DNA from 3 places in the Aquiluna sp. Uisw_065 genome. Region 3 is predicted to be linked to each of the others. Evidence: predicted binding sites of a transcription regulator. Region 3 holds the regulator's gene; each other region holds the start of a gene.
What was found. The regulator HrcA, encoded in region 3, represses chaperone genes, less so after heat shock. The targets are predictions, from matches to a motif close to TTNGCACTCGNNNNNNNCGAGTGCNAA.
Positions count from the first base shown of each region.

Region 1: the regulator HrcA is predicted to act here: its motif matches at 1,113-1,139, upstream of groL (chaperonin GroEL).
Region 2: the regulator HrcA is predicted to act here: its motif matches at 1,642-1,668, upstream of groES (co-chaperone GroES).

Region 1 covers NZ_CP159836.1:1,044,361-1,049,196, forward strand. The annotation lists gene groL (chaperonin GroEL) at 1-1,079, opposite strand, end outside; gene ABXT50_RS05240 (cold-shock protein) at 1,252-1,455, opposite strand; gene msrB (peptide-methionine (R)-S-oxide reductase MsrB) at 1,630-2,034, shown strand; gene ABXT50_RS05250 (DUF554 domain-containing protein) at 2,082-2,813, shown strand; gene ABXT50_RS05255 (aspartate ammonia-lyase) at 2,826-4,259, opposite strand; gene ABXT50_RS05260 (fatty acid desaturase family protein) at 4,295-4,836, shown strand, end outside.
Region 2 covers NZ_CP159836.1:198,126-202,961, forward strand. The annotation lists gene tsaD (tRNA (adenosine(37)-N6)-threonylcarbamoyltransferase complex transferase subunit TsaD) at 1-308, shown strand, start outside; gene ABXT50_RS01030 (THUMP-like domain-containing protein) at 387-1,571, opposite strand; gene groES (co-chaperone GroES) at 1,700-1,996, shown strand; gene rarD (EamA family transporter RarD) at 2,061-2,969, shown strand; gene ABXT50_RS01045 (ABC transporter substrate-binding protein) at 3,220-4,482, shown strand; gene ABXT50_RS01050 (ABC transporter ATP-binding protein) at 4,797-4,836, opposite strand, start outside.
Region 3 covers NZ_CP159836.1:792,323-797,158, forward strand. The annotation lists gene ABXT50_RS03965 (PhoH family protein) at 1-289, opposite strand, end outside; gene ABXT50_RS03970 (HIT family protein) at 289-621, opposite strand; gene ABXT50_RS03975 (RsmE family RNA methyltransferase) at 630-1,322, opposite strand; gene ABXT50_RS03980 (DnaJ C-terminal domain-containing protein) at 1,322-2,374, opposite strand; gene hrcA (heat-inducible transcriptional repressor HrcA) at 2,371-3,396, opposite strand; gene hemW (radical SAM family heme chaperone HemW) at 3,439-4,638, opposite strand; gene lepA (translation elongation factor 4) at 4,638-4,836, opposite strand, start outside.

The DNA of each region.
Region 1 (4,836 bases), 250 kb from region 3:
CGGTCATAGTCAGAATCTGTTGTTGCGATTTCGCGCCTAATCTGCTCGACACGGCCCTTGATCTGGTCGCTCTCACCAGCTCCTTCAACAATGGTCGTCTCGTCCTTGGTTATTACAACCTTGCGAGCACGTCCCAGCATTGAGAGCTCGGTGTTCTCGAGCTTTAGTCCGACTTCTTCGGCTATAACCTGGCCACCGGTCAAAATAGCGATGTCCTGCAACATTGCCTTGCGGCGATCTCCGAAGCCTGGGGCCTTGACAGCAACCGACTTGAAGATTCCACGGATCTTGTTTACTACCAAAGTGGCAAGAGCTTCGCCTTCAATGTCCTCGCTGATGATCAGCAGCGGCTTTGCAGCCTGCATGACCTTGTCAACGATTGGAAGCAAGTCCTTCATGTTGGAAATCTTGTTGTTTACGATCAACACGTAGGCATCCTCTAGGATCGCCTCTTGGCGTTCCGGGTCGGTAACCATGTAGGCAGAAACGTAACCCTTGTCAAAGCGCATTCCCTCAGTTAGTTCAAGGTGAATACCGAAAGTGTTCGACTCCTCTACGGTGACTACACCCTCTTTACCGACCTTGTCGATTGCTTCGGCGATGATGTCACCAATTACTGAGTCGCCAGCGGAGATAGACGCGGTTGCCGCGATCTGCGCCTTGGTCTCTACAGGAACGGCCATCTTGATCAAGGCTTCGATAACTGCGTCGGAGGCTTTTTCGATGCCGCGCTTGAGGCTGATTGGGTCAGCGCCGGCTGCAACGTTTCTCAGGCCCTCTTTTACAAGCGCTTGAGCCAGGACAGTTGCTGTGGTGGTTCCGTCTCCGGCCACGTCGTCTGTCTTCTTGGCAACTTCCTTGACTAGCTCAGCGCCAATTCTTTCGAAGGGATCGCTTAGCTCAATTTCTTTGGCGATTGAAACGCCATCGTTGGTGATAGTAGGTGCGCCCCACTTTTTCTCCAAAACAACATTGCGACCACGTGGTCCAAGGGTTACCTTGACGGTGTCGGCGAGAATGTTCAGGCCGCGCTCAAGACCGCGACGGGCCTCCTCATTGAAGTGAATAATTTTTGCCATTTGGGCCTTCTCTGTTTGAATTCAAGACTGGGATTAGCACTCCCGGTTCGAGAGTGCTAATAAAGTTTTAGCACTCTAATGCTCTGAGTGCAAATAAATTGAGGAAAACAGTTACCTCAGGTTAAAAAGAACACCGGCAGCAAAAGCTACCGGTGTTCGATGTTTTAACTACTTATGCGACTGGAACTACGTTTTCAGCCTGAGGACCCTTGTCCCCATCCTTAACGTTGAACTCAACTCGCTGGTTCTCACGAAGTTCGCGGTATCCATCTGACTCGATTGCGGAGAAGTGAACGAATACGTCCGGTCCGCCATCCTGAGTGATGAATCCAAATCCCTTTTCAGAGTTAAACCACTTTACGGTTCCTTGTGCCATTTTTGCTGCTCCTGTTGCTTGTTCCATTTGCGTAACTCACAAATGCATCAAGCTTAACCTCGGTCACAGCTCGACCTGACCAACTCTAGGGGGTTTTGCATAAAAAAGACAGTCATATCTGTCGGTATGAAATGTGTTACCTAACGGTTATAAAGTATGGAAGAGGTGATTTTAGTGAAATACGAAATTTTCAAGACCGACCAGCAGTGGCGCGATGAGCTTTCCGAGTCTGAATATCAGGTGTTGCGCCTGGCAGGAACCGAGCGCGAGTACTCCGGGGAACTCCTCGAAGAGAAACGAGTGGGTACATACAGTTGTCGAGGATGTGGCGCTGAGCTCTTCGAAGCCGAGGCGAAATTCGATTCACATTGCGGCTGGCCTTCTTTTTACAAATCTCTTAAGAACGAGGCGATTGAGTACCTAGAAGATCGTGATCACGGCATGGTTCGGACCGAAGTCAGATGTGCCAAGTGCGGCAGCCATCTCGGTCATCTTTTTGACGATGCGCCGCAAACCCCAACGGGGAACCGCTACTGCATCAACTCTGTTTCGATTAGCTTCCAAGAGCAAAAAGACTAGCCAACTATTAAGTAGTCTTTTGATTCTTACCAGAATCATTAGAAAAGGTGTCCTTGGGAACAATCATTAATGTTTTTTCCATCTTGATCGGTGCAGGCATAGGCGTAGCTCTGGGTCACAGACTCCCTGAAAACATTTCACGAACTCTGACCGATGCTCTGGGCCTGGTAGTGCTGGTTATCGGTGGCCTAAACCTAATAGCTCTCACCGATTCCTCTTTCGTAGCTGAGGTCGGTTCGGCAGGAACCTTACTAGTAGTTTTGGCATCTTTGGTGGTGGGCAGTGTTCTTGGCTCAATGCTCAAAATTGAGCAACGCCTTTCACACTTCGGCACCTGGCTTCAACTAAAAGCCTCTCGAGGCGGAGACAAAGAAAAATTTATAGAGGGCTTTGTGAACGCCTCTTTGCTTTTCACAATTGGACCCATGGCCGTGCTCGGAGCGCTTCAGGATGGCTTAGGGCAAGGATTTGATGTTCTAGCTCTGAAATCCTCACTGGACGGATTGACCTCGGTTGCCTTTGCGGCGGCCCTTGGTTGGGGAGTCGCTTTTGCGGCAATTCCCGTTGGCATCTGGCAGGGCCTGTTGACCCTTTTGGCCGCGAGCGCCGGAACTCTCATGAGCGATGCCCTTGTGGCATCAATCACGGCCACCGGTGGAGTTCTATTGCTCGGGACCGGACTGAGGGTCCTGCAAATCAGAATGGTCTCGGTCGCAGACATGCTGCCCGCTCTCGTTCTTGCGCCTCTAATTACTTGGGGAGTGGCCAGCTTTATCTAGCCGAGAGCCGAATCAGTCCTGCCCGGTTAGCTTTCTAACGTCACCTAGAAGGGAATTGAATTCATCCTCGGTCATTAGGCCTAGGTCCATCACTGCTTCCCTAACTGACATGTTCATCTCGGCTGCGTGCTTGGCAATCAGAGAAGTCTTTTCATACCCAAGTTTTGGAGCAAGTGCAGTAGCAAGCCCAATTGAGTTTTCAACCGTGAGCCTAAGGTGCTCGACATTGGCAGTAATTCCACTCATGCAGAACTTGGCAAGAATGTGACAGCCCTGTCTTAGGTACACCACGCTCATCATCAGCGACCTGGCAATAATTGGTTCGAATGCGTTGAGCTGCAGCTGACCGGCTTCGGCCGCCATCGTAACTGTTAGGTCATTTCCGATTACGGTGAAGGCAATCTCGTTTACCGCCTCTGGAATTACCGGGTTTACTTTGCCGGGCATAATCGAGGATCCGGCTTGCCTTGCGGGGAGGTTTATCTCGTTGATGCCAGCCCTTGGGCCAGATGAAAGCAATCTGAGGTCGTTTGAGATCTTGGATATTTTGGTAGCTAGTCGCTTGAAGGTGCTCGAGACCGACACAAAAACTCCGGTGTCGCTCGTTGCCTCGATCAGGTTCACAGCTGGAAAGAACTGGTGTTCGCAAATTTCGCTGAGGACGTCGGTCACCAATTGCGAGTAACCGGCCGGGGTGTTTAGCTTCGTGCCAATAGCTGTGCCGCCGAGATTTATCTCACTCAACAAAGGAATCATTTCCTGAAGTCGGCCCTCGTCTTCACTAAGCGTCTGAGACCAAGCTGCGAATTCCTGACCCAAGGTCATAGGGACTGCATCTTGAAGTTGCGTTCTACCCATCTTTAGAACTTCAGAGAACTCCTCTGCCTTGGCGTCAATTGTCGAACGCAGGTATGCAATCTCCTCCAGCAAGGCCCTGATCTCAATGATCATCGAAACCCTGATGGCAGTCGGATAAACATCGTTGGTTGATTGCGAAGCGTTAACGTGGTTGAGCGGATGAATGTGCTGGAACTCGCCCTTGTCAAAGCCGGCTATTTCTAGAGCACGGTTACAGATGACTTCGTTCGCATTCATGTTTGTTGATGTTCCGGCGCCGCCTTGAATCGCATCGACTACAAACTGATCGTCAAACTTGCCGTCTCGCACCTCAATGCAGGCCTTGATTATGGGTTCCGCGATTTCGGAAGTTATGACCCCGAGTTTTAAGTTTGCTGATGCCGAAGCTTCTTTTATAAAACCAAGGCCCCTTACCAGTGACCGATAGTGGCCTATAGGCACTCCACTGATGGGAAAATTTTCCACTGCCCTGAGGGTGTGCACACCCCAGTAGGCCTCGTTTGGGATATCCCTACCGCCAAGAAGGTCGCTTTCAAGCCTCGTCGCTTTCACTTCATCAGTATGACACTTATTGTTATTGCGTTTCACGGCACCACCCGAACTAAGACACGTAGACTTGTGTAATGACTATTGCTTCCGAAACCAGAACACCAACTAACTTCAGCCTAATTCTTGAGCAAGTTAGAGAAGCGGGACTACTTACTAAGCGTCCAAGCTTCTACATAATTCGTCTTGCGGTTATCAGCTTGATTGCATCAGCCCTATGGGTCGGTGCTGGTTTTACCGGCTACGCATTGCAGCAGAGCCAGTGGTGGATAGTTGCCGGTTTCGTTCTAGCGGGCCTCCTTGGGATCATGAGTGCGCAGTATGGATTTATTGCTCACGAGGCATCTCACCGTCAAGTCTTCAAAAACAACAAAGCCAACGACTGGCTCGGTTTGGTACTCGCGAACCTGTTTGCTGGCCTGAGCTACGGCTTCTGGCTAAAAAAGCACAACAAGCACCACCAGCGACCAAACCAAATTGGTGAAGATCCAGACATTGCCATCCGAGTTCTAAGCTTCACCACAGAGTCCAAAGAGTCCAAAAAGGGACCGGAACGCTGGCTTTCAGACCGCCAGGGCTACCTCTTTCCATTCCTTCTACTTTTCACTGGCTTTGACTT
Region 2 (4,836 bases), 590 kb from region 3:
CAAGCTTTAGGGAGGCAGTGGTTGATGTCCTACTCACCAAGGCAATCAATGCCTGTGAGGCTCACGGGGTCAAGCGATTACTGCTTGGTGGCGGCGTTGTTGCCAACGCGCGGCTTCGTCAGGTGGCGAAGATACGCTGCGATGAAGCTGGTATCGAGCTTCGGATTCCACGTTTCTCGCTATGTACGGACAACGGAGCAATGATTGCGTCTATCGGTGCACAACTAATAATGGCTGGTCGGCCACCAAGTGGTCTTGGCTTCGGGGCGGAATCCACCCTCGAGGTTACAAAAGTGCAGACGCTCTAGAAGCCCACTGCTAACGCTCAAGCAACCCCAATAACTCCCAGCGGGGAATCTGAGGCATGAGAACCAGTCACGAGTTACTTATCGTTGGCTAAGTGACTGACAGACGAGTGCTTTACGAGCGTCGCCCACCCTGGTGAGGATCAGGGTGGCGGTGTTTTTTCCTTTTAGTTTCAACTTTGGGCGGAGCTGCTCAGGAGTTATGTCCACTCCACGTTTCTTTATTTCAAGTGTTCCAATGCCAAGCTCGCTCATTCTCTTGGCAATCCTTTTGACATCAAGTGGCAATGCTTCCATCACCTCAAACCCTCTTAGCCAAGGCGAAATAAGCTCACTGTCGGAACTGAGATATGCGATTGAGGGAGAGATGCCCCAGAGTCCATTTTCAATCGCAAACGCTCCAAGTAGGTGAGACCTAACCAGCGCCGGATTGGGGTCGTAAACGTACTTGCCAACTTCATTTATCGGTGCCTGAATCAAGTCAGCGGAATACTCAATTATCGGGTCGGCCAAAATAAGGGCTGATCTTTTGCCACTTTTGCCAAGTTCACCAAACCACAGCACGGTTTCTACAAGTTCATTGTTATGAGACACCCAATTTGCTTCGCAATCCTCCGGGATCAATTCGTGAGGCAGGCTACCGGCTAGCTTTATGCCCGCCGTGTGCTTCCCACCGATTTCGAAGGCGAAGTTCAGATTCGGCGAAAAGTCCTCGGGCTTGAGCATGACTCTTCCTGTTGCTTTTGAGCTAAGTTTTCGCCTGGCCGGGTCAAGCCAGAATGCCGTCGATTCGGCTTCGATGTCGAGAGCATCGGCATTAGAGACCTTTGCCATTGGGTAGTCATGCAGATTGTGCTGCGCGATTTTGGCAGTCAGTCCGTCCTTTTCAATGGCCGCTACCTCAAGCCCCGCTTCAGCGAAAGCCAGTGCGTCCCCGCCGATGCCGCAACCAAGATCCGTGACCAATTTGATGCCGCGAGTCGAAAACCTTTGGGCATGCCAAGCGGCAACTTGCTGCCGAGTTGCCTGCTCGAGGCCCTCTTCCGTGAATAGCATTGTGCTCGCAAGTTCTGATCCAAATTTTGGCACCGCTCTTGAACGGAGTTTCGCTTGGGAGATGCACAGAGCTACTAGCTGAGGTTCGTATCCTTGCTTTCTAAGATCGGTTGTTAGTTTGAGTAGGTCCGCTTTTGCGTCCAGGAAGCCCAGCTTGCCAAGTAACTGCTTGGCTTCGGGTCCAAAAATTTTCTCGTCTAGATCGGGCACTCGTTAAACTTACCGCTGTCGATAGCAGCCGCTGACCTTGACCAAGTGCCTGATAACACCTAAAGTTGCATTAGCACTCTCGATGGGAGTCTGCTAATCCACAAACTTTAGACAAAGAAGAGGTAACAGTGTCGGTTTCTATTAAGCCACTTGAAGATCGCGTTGTTGTTCGTCCACTTGAGGCCGAGCAGGTAACTGCGTCAGGTCTGGTTATCCCAGACACAGCAAAGGAAAAGCCACAAGAGGCCGAGGTCATTTCAGTTGGCCCAGGTCGCTTTAGCGAGGACGGCGAGCGCATACCTGTCGACTTGAAAGTTGGGGATCTTGTTATCTTCTCCAAATACGGTGGAACTGAGCTTCGCTACGATGGCCAGGACTATCTTGTTCTGTCGGCCCGCGACATTCTTGCGGTTATCGAACGCTAGAGATTTATAAAAAAAGGCCCGGATTCTCGGGCCTTTTTTTTGTTAATGCCTCTAGGCTTGCAAGGTGAAGAAGCGTTCTATAAACACGGTAGGCCTGAGCTTTGGAGCGGGCGCCTACTTAATTTGGGGTTCGTTTCCACTCCTTATCCAGCTATCTAAATTTGCTTCTCCATTCGAGACTGTCGTTTGGCGAGTGGTGTTTGGTTTTTTGTTTGCCGCGCTGCTGGTTACGATTACGAAAACTTGGGGCCAAGTTATATCCTTGGTAAAAACCCCAAAAAAACTTGGCTGGGTTGCAGTGGCGGCTGTTTTTATATTTATCAATTGGCAGGTCTACGTCGTTGCGGTTGTTACCGGTAACGTCATCGAGACGTCTCTTGGTTATTTCATAAACCCGCTGGTAACAGTCATGTTCGCGGTGGTTTTACTAAAAGAAAAGCTACGACGAATGCAGTGGGTAGCACTAAGTGTCGGGTTTGTCGCAGTTGTGGTGCTCACAATTGACTACGGTCGGCCACCCTGGATAGCTATTATTTTGGCGTTGAGCTTTGGGACCTACTCGCTTGCTAAAAACAGAGTGGGCCGAAACATTGGAGCCTTGCAGAGTTTCACAATCGAATCTGCGACAGTGCTTCCAATAGCGATAGTTCAGCTAATTGTCGTGGCGTCTCTTGGACCGGTAATGCTACTAAGTGGTCCTATGGAAGCGGCGGTCTTAATTGGCTTTGGAATCATGACTGCGGTTCCGTTGATTTTGTTCGGCGCTGCTGCAAGCCGGATCCCCCTTTCAATGATCGGGTTCATTCAGTACCTCACGCCAGTGCTGCAGTTCTCAGCCGGATACTTCATATTGGGCGAGGAAATGCCACCGGTCCGGTGGATCGGCTTTGGATTGGTTTGGGTTTCTCTGGCGATTCTGACCGCAGACGCCTTCCGAAGAAGGCCGATTTTGCCGATTGTTGAAGCACTTTAAATTCGGAATGGAATTGTTACTCAATTTAGCATTCCCAAAATAGTGGCTTTTTAGCCTGATTTATCCGTCTTTTTCGACGGATATCGTTTATTAATCTGATTTAAGCTGCTAATCCCCTCGAGGATGCCGAGTGGTTTGAGATTTTAGGAGGCGCGTTAACCTCCACGAAATGATGCAGTTAGTATGCTTTATTTAGCGCGCGGGCTCCCTGCCTGTGTTCGCATTTAAATTGCTATTTCAAGGAGCAACAATGACCGTAAAGAACAACAGGTCGCGTGCACTCATGGCTTTGTCTGCAGCAGGCGTTTCGGCGCTTGTTCTGGCTGGCTGTGCAGCGACAACAACCGCAGGCGGCTGTGAGCTAGGTCCTGAGCAAGATGGAGACCTAGTACTAAACCTAGGTACCGCACTGCCTTTGACCGGTAACCTCGCATTCCTAGGCCCACCAGAAGAAGCTGGTGCTGCTCTAGCGATTGACGAAATCAACGCTGCTAACAAGGGGCTCACAATTGACGCTACTTTTGGCGACTCTGGTGACACCGACAACAAGGCTTACGACACTGAAATCCCACGTCTTCTAGGCGCAGGTGCTCAGGCAATCGTTGGTGCTGCATCTTCAGGTGTATCACTACAGTTCATCGACCGTGTTATTGCTGAATGTGTAATTCACTTCTCACCAGCTAACACCTCAGCAGCTTTCACTGACTACGAGGACAAGGGCCTGTACTTCCGTACCGCTCCTTCAGACGTACTTCAGGGTGAAGTTCTGGGTAACCTAATCGCGGAAGACGGCCACCAGAGAATCTCAATGATCGTTCTAAACGACTCATACGGTACCGGTCTAGCTCAGTTCACCAAGGCTTCCTTTGAGGCTGCTGGTGGCGAAGTTATTGCGGAGCCTACCTACAACACTGGTGACACCAACTTCACCGCTCAGATTGCTGAGGCACTAGCCGGAGATCCAGACGCAATCGTTCTAATTACATTCGACGAGGCAAAGACCATCGTGCCTGAGCTAACAAGCCAGTTCCCTGGTGAGAAGCTTTACTTCGTTGACGGTAACCTAACCAACTACTCTGAAGACTTCGCTGCTGGCACCCTTGAGGGTGCCAAGGGTACTTACCCAGGCGTGAACGAGGCAAACATTGCTGACTTCGTTGCGAAGCTTGATGCTAACTGGCAGGCACGCGGCAACGCAGCCTTGGAGCTAAACGCTTACGGTCCTGAGACCTATGACGCAGTTATAGTGCTTGCACTTGCTGCTCTAGAGGCGCGTAGCACCCAGGGTGCCAACATGTCAGAGAAGCTTCAGGAAGTTTCTGGAGGTTCCGGTGACGGTACCAAGTGCACCAGCTTTGCTGAGTGTGCTGACATCATCAACGGTGGTGGAACCGCAGATTATGACGGTCCATCGGGAAACATTACCTTCAATGACGTTGGAGACCCAACAGACGGTAACATCCTGATCCAGCAGTTCGATGGAAACAACGTTCCAGCTACCATTCGTGGCTAGTAGTTAGTTTCATTCAAGAAATCCCCTTGGGCTTAGGCCCGAGGGGATTTCTTTAATAACTGAGTGTTTTGGACTTTATTGAAAGCCCGTGACTGACTGGCAGGCACTTTCGTCTTGAACGATGTCAAGACCTACTTGTGGCTGTTTGCGCTGAAAGAAGTAACCCCTCAGCCTGGCCGAGGGGTTACTTTGCTCCAACTGAACGGGGTTGGTAACTCTACTTGGACCTGCGAGTGGTCACTTCGAACGCTGCGCCGAAAGCCACAACAATAGTCATTCCTATTGCGACGAATAAGCCTGGAGGACGGGTCTTTTTAGGTGCCAAGAGTCCCTAGGTAGAGACCTACGACCTTG
Region 3 (4,836 bases):
CGAGTATTTTTGACGCCGGTTGTTCTTTATTTTCCTGAATAATTCGTATCGTCTCGGTGACTCCCTGAGGATCTGGGCTCAGTCCCTGCTTTATCATCTCTGCCAGCTGATCAAGAACCTCGATGGCAAGGTCCAGCTGGGCTTGATCGCCCGTGAGATTAAAAACATTTCCCCGATTTTGAATAACCAAGCCCGGAAGCTCAGCCTCTAATCGCTTCAGGTTCTTGTCTTGTTCGCCCAGGAGATCCAAGAGTGCTACTCCGTTTATTTCAAAGCTCGTCTTGGCCACTATTTGGACTGCTGACTAAGAACATGTGCGTGGGTGTGAAAAACCGATTGCCCTTCACGTTCTCCAGTATTGAATTGAAGCTTGAACTGGCCGTCGGTACTCGTTGCTGCCACCTCGCGAATTAGCTCGAAAAGACCGGTGAGGATAGAAGAATTGTCTAGCAGGAGAATATTTTCACTGTGAATTTTTGGAACCACCAAAATATGGACCGGGGCCTTTGGATAAAGATCCAGGAAGGCTATCGCGTGCTCATTCTCACCAATTAGCTTCGACGGAATCTCGCCATTGGCTATCTTGCAAAAAATACAGTCCAAGTTTTCCTCCCTCATCATTTTAGCCACTAGCTCCATTGTCCAGAAAGGGCCATCACGGCTGCGATAGCGGCAGGCCCGGCGCTTGATGTTCGAAGTATCGTTCCACCAAGCCGAACACCCAAGAACCCCTGTGACCCAAGGCTGTCAATTTCCTGCTTGGCGAACCCGCCCTCTGGTCCCACGACGATGGTCACTTCATTCCTTAGTTCCAGACCAACCATGCTTGTTGGAGCCTGTGGGTCAAGCACAAGACCTGTTCCGATAGGGCTTAGTTGCTTGACGGTAGAGAGGACCTTTACCTCTGCCCTAAAGGCTTGCTGAGATTGCTTCATTGCAGAAATAGCGATTTGATTCCAACGCTCTTGATTTCTTGATGCCTTTACTCCCCACTCCACCACAGACCTGGATGCCTGCAGCGGCGTTATGCTCGCCGCGCCTAATTCGACAGCGGTCTGAAGAGCAGCTTCGTCCCTGCCTGCCTTAGCAAGAGATTGCACAAGATGTATCGAAGGAGTGGGCCTAGATAGTATTTCGAAAGATTTCGGTTCTAGCTGTCCGCTCGAAGCATTCAAAACCGTAGCTGTCATAACTCCTCCGACGCCATTAGTTACTGCTATCTCCTCTCCCTCTCTTATCCGAAGACTCTTGAAGTGTTCAAGCTCAGCAGCTGTGATAGCCGATGAATCCGCGGTAATGTTCGGGTCATAAAACCAATGCACTAGAACCTACCCCTGGCCCGACGGCTGCCAAGTCTGGGTGAGTCGTCTTTGTGAAGCGCCTTGAGTTTTTTGAAAAGATCTTTTTGTTTTCCGTCTATTCGGTTTGGAGTCAAAACCTTCAACTGCAGCAAAAGGTCCCCGCGGCCGCGGCCGCGAAGTTTATTTGACCCAAGACCCTTGAGGGTTATTACATCACCGTGCTGAGCTCCCGCCTTCACTGTCACCAGCGAAGGCCCATCCAATGTCTCAATCTCGGTCTCGAAACCAAGGGCCGCATCTGCAATCGGAACCTCTAGTACGGCCACCAAATTATCGCCATCCCGTCCGAAAGTAGGGTCTGCCCGGACTGAAACTTCAAGGTATATATCCCCACTTGGTCCCCCGCCGAAACCGACTTCGCCCTGACCAGGCAGGTGTAGACGCAAGCCATCCGAAACTCCTGCTGGGATATCGAGGTCTAGGTCTCTTGAGGCTCTGACTCTGCCCTGGGCTCGGCACTCTACGCAAGGGTCTGGAATCACTTGACCGGTTCCACGGCAAGTCCCGCATGGTGCAGAGGTGACCATGGCTCCCATGAATGACTGAACCCGACGTTGAATCTGGCCTGATCCTCTGCAGATATCGCAGGTTTGAGCGCTTGTTCCCGGGCGGCAGCAGCTTCCCTTGCACACTTCGCAGAGAATCGCCGTGTCGATGGTCAGTACTTTGTTGGCACCAAAAACTGCCTCTTTCAGATCTAGATCCACTCTTAGGAGCGCGTCCTGGCCCCTCTGGGACCTGGACTGTGGTCCACGCTGGCCTCCTCCACCAAAGAAACTGTCGAAAATGTCTCCGATGCCTACCCCTTCGGACCCGGCTCCGTCGTAGCTTGCGCGACTGTTGCTGTCAATTAGCACCTCGTAGGCGTGCGTTACTAACTTGAAGCGCTCCTGGGCTTCCTTGGCCGGGTTGATGTCAGGGTGTAGCTCCCTTGCCAGTTTGCGATATGCCTTCTTGATTTGATCCTCGGTCGCATCCCTTGCGACTCCGAGAACTTCGTAGTGATCGCTCAAGAATTTGCCTCCAGTACATTGCTTAGATATTTTGCAACGGCTCTAACCGACGCTATGTTCCCCGAATAGTTCATTCTTGTTGGCCCGAGGACACCAATTTTTGCTAACTCGGTTCCGGAGTTTTCGTAACCGATGGCCATCATGGCCGCATGTTGGACGCCAGCAACCCCAAGCTCGGAACCGATCTTAAGGCCGACACCATATTGATCCGTCTGCATTTCTTGCATCAAACGAAGCATCACAACTTGTTCCTCGATAGCCTCAAGAACACTCGAGAGTTCGCCACCAAAATCTTCATCGTGTTTGGCTAGATTCGCAGTACCCGACAAGACCAACCGTTCTTCTCTATTGGCATCGATCAAGGACTGAAGCTGAGAAACAACTCTTCCAACAAAATCTCTTCGACTAGGCGCAAACTCAGCCGGGAGCTTGTCCAAAATCACCCTGACATCCGTAAAGTTTGAACCCACCAGCATCCCGTTTAGACGTCCGCGCAACTCGGTAACAAGATCCAAGTCGGCCGGAACACTTAGTTCCACCTGAACCTGCTGAACCCTGCCCTTGTCAGAAATGAGCATCACAAGGAGCCTCAGCTCGGCAATAGGTATTAGCTCGACGTGGCGAACTTTTGCCTTCCCAAGGGTCGGATACTGAACTAGCGCCAAAGTATTTGTAAGCGTTGATAGCGATCTAGCGGTTCTTTCTACAATCTCGTCCAGGTCAGTAGCACCGTCCAAGAAGGTCTCAATCGCGCTGCGCTCCGAGTGCGAAAGCGGCTTAATCTCACCGAGCTTGTCCACGAAAAGTCGATAACCTTTTTCGGTTGGAATTCTGCCGCTGGAAGTGTGCGGAGCAGTAATCAGCTCTTCTTCTTCCAAAAGCGCCATGTCGTTACGAATTGTGGCGGCCGAGACGCCCAGTGGATGTCTATCAAGAAGAGACTTAGAACCGACAGGCTGGTTCGAGGCGATGTAATCCTCAACAATTGCCCGCAAAACCTCTAGGGATCTGTTTGGAATCATTAGCACTGACCTATCATGAGTGCCAAGTCTATTCCGTATGGACTAATTCGTCAGCAGTTGAAGAACTATGCGATCAACGAAAAGCCTACCTGCAGCCGTAACTGCAAGATTTTGGTTATTGATCTTCAAGCTTCCATCCAAAATAAAAGGCTCGATCGTACTTTCCAAAATACCGAGTTCAGCCAATACGTTTGCAGGAATCCCAGTACTGGTTCTCAGTTCCAACATCAAGCGCTCCTCGAGGTTAGTGCGCGCATCAATGTATTCGATTCCTGCAACCGGCGAGCCGTTCGCAAGCTGTTTTTGATAACTGAGGGGATGCTTGGTGTTCCAAAATCGATTCCCGCTCAAGTGTGAATGAGCTCCCGGACCAAAGCCCCACCAATCGGCGCTGCTCCAATAAGCGTGATTATGCTGCGACGGTTTACCCCAGTTGGCGACTTCATACCAAGGAAGACCATTGGCCTGAAAAATGCTGTCCGCAATTTCAAACTTTTCTGCGTCCAAGTCGTCATCCGTTTCAGGCAATTCACCGACCTTGATTTGCCTGGCAAGCTTTGTTCCCGGTTCAACAATCAAGGAGTAGGCGGATACGTGTTTCGTGCCCATCGACGCGGCGATTTCAACAGTATTTTTCCAAGAATCCAGCGACTCGTTTGGAGCACCGTAGATCAAATCGAGACTGCTTTCTAATCCAAGTTCGGCTGCGGCTTTCAAGATTGGGCCAACCTTGTCGGGATCATGAACTCGCTCTAGCGTTTCTAGAACTTTTGGATCGAAGCTCTGGACCCCCAAGCTGATTCTGTTTACACCGATGGCGGCCAGTTGCTCTAAATACTGAGGACTTGCCGATTCGGGGTTAGCTTCTAGCGTTATTTCGATGTCCGGTAAAAAACCATAATGATCTCTCAAGCTAGCCATGATGAGCTCAATTTGATTACTGGTAAAAAGCGATGGTGTCCCGCCACCGAAGAACAAGGTCGAAAGACCTCGCTTCGGATAACCCGAGTTTTCCAAAATCTTCGCACTGGCATCTATTTCGGTAATTAGGGACTCGTGGAAACTCGACTGGGATAGCCCGCCGATTTCCTTGGCGGTATAAGTATTGAAATCGCAATAGCCGCACCTAAATTCGCAAAACGGAATGTGAACATAGGCGTGAAAGGATTTCAACTCATCGAACCTTGGAGGTATGAGGTTCGACATTGGCCACGGCAGCCCCAGCGGCAAGCTAGCTGACACTACTTTTTCTTTTCCGTGCTCGAGGTTTCGTCCGAAGACAGCGCTTTGATAAATGCGTCCTGAGGAACTTCTACTCGTCCCACCATCTTCATTCGCTTCTTGCCCTCTTTTTGCTTTTCAAGAAGCTTTCGTTTTCTGCTTATGTCGCCGCCATAGCATTTAGCTAACACGTCTTTCCTGACCGCACGGACACTCTCA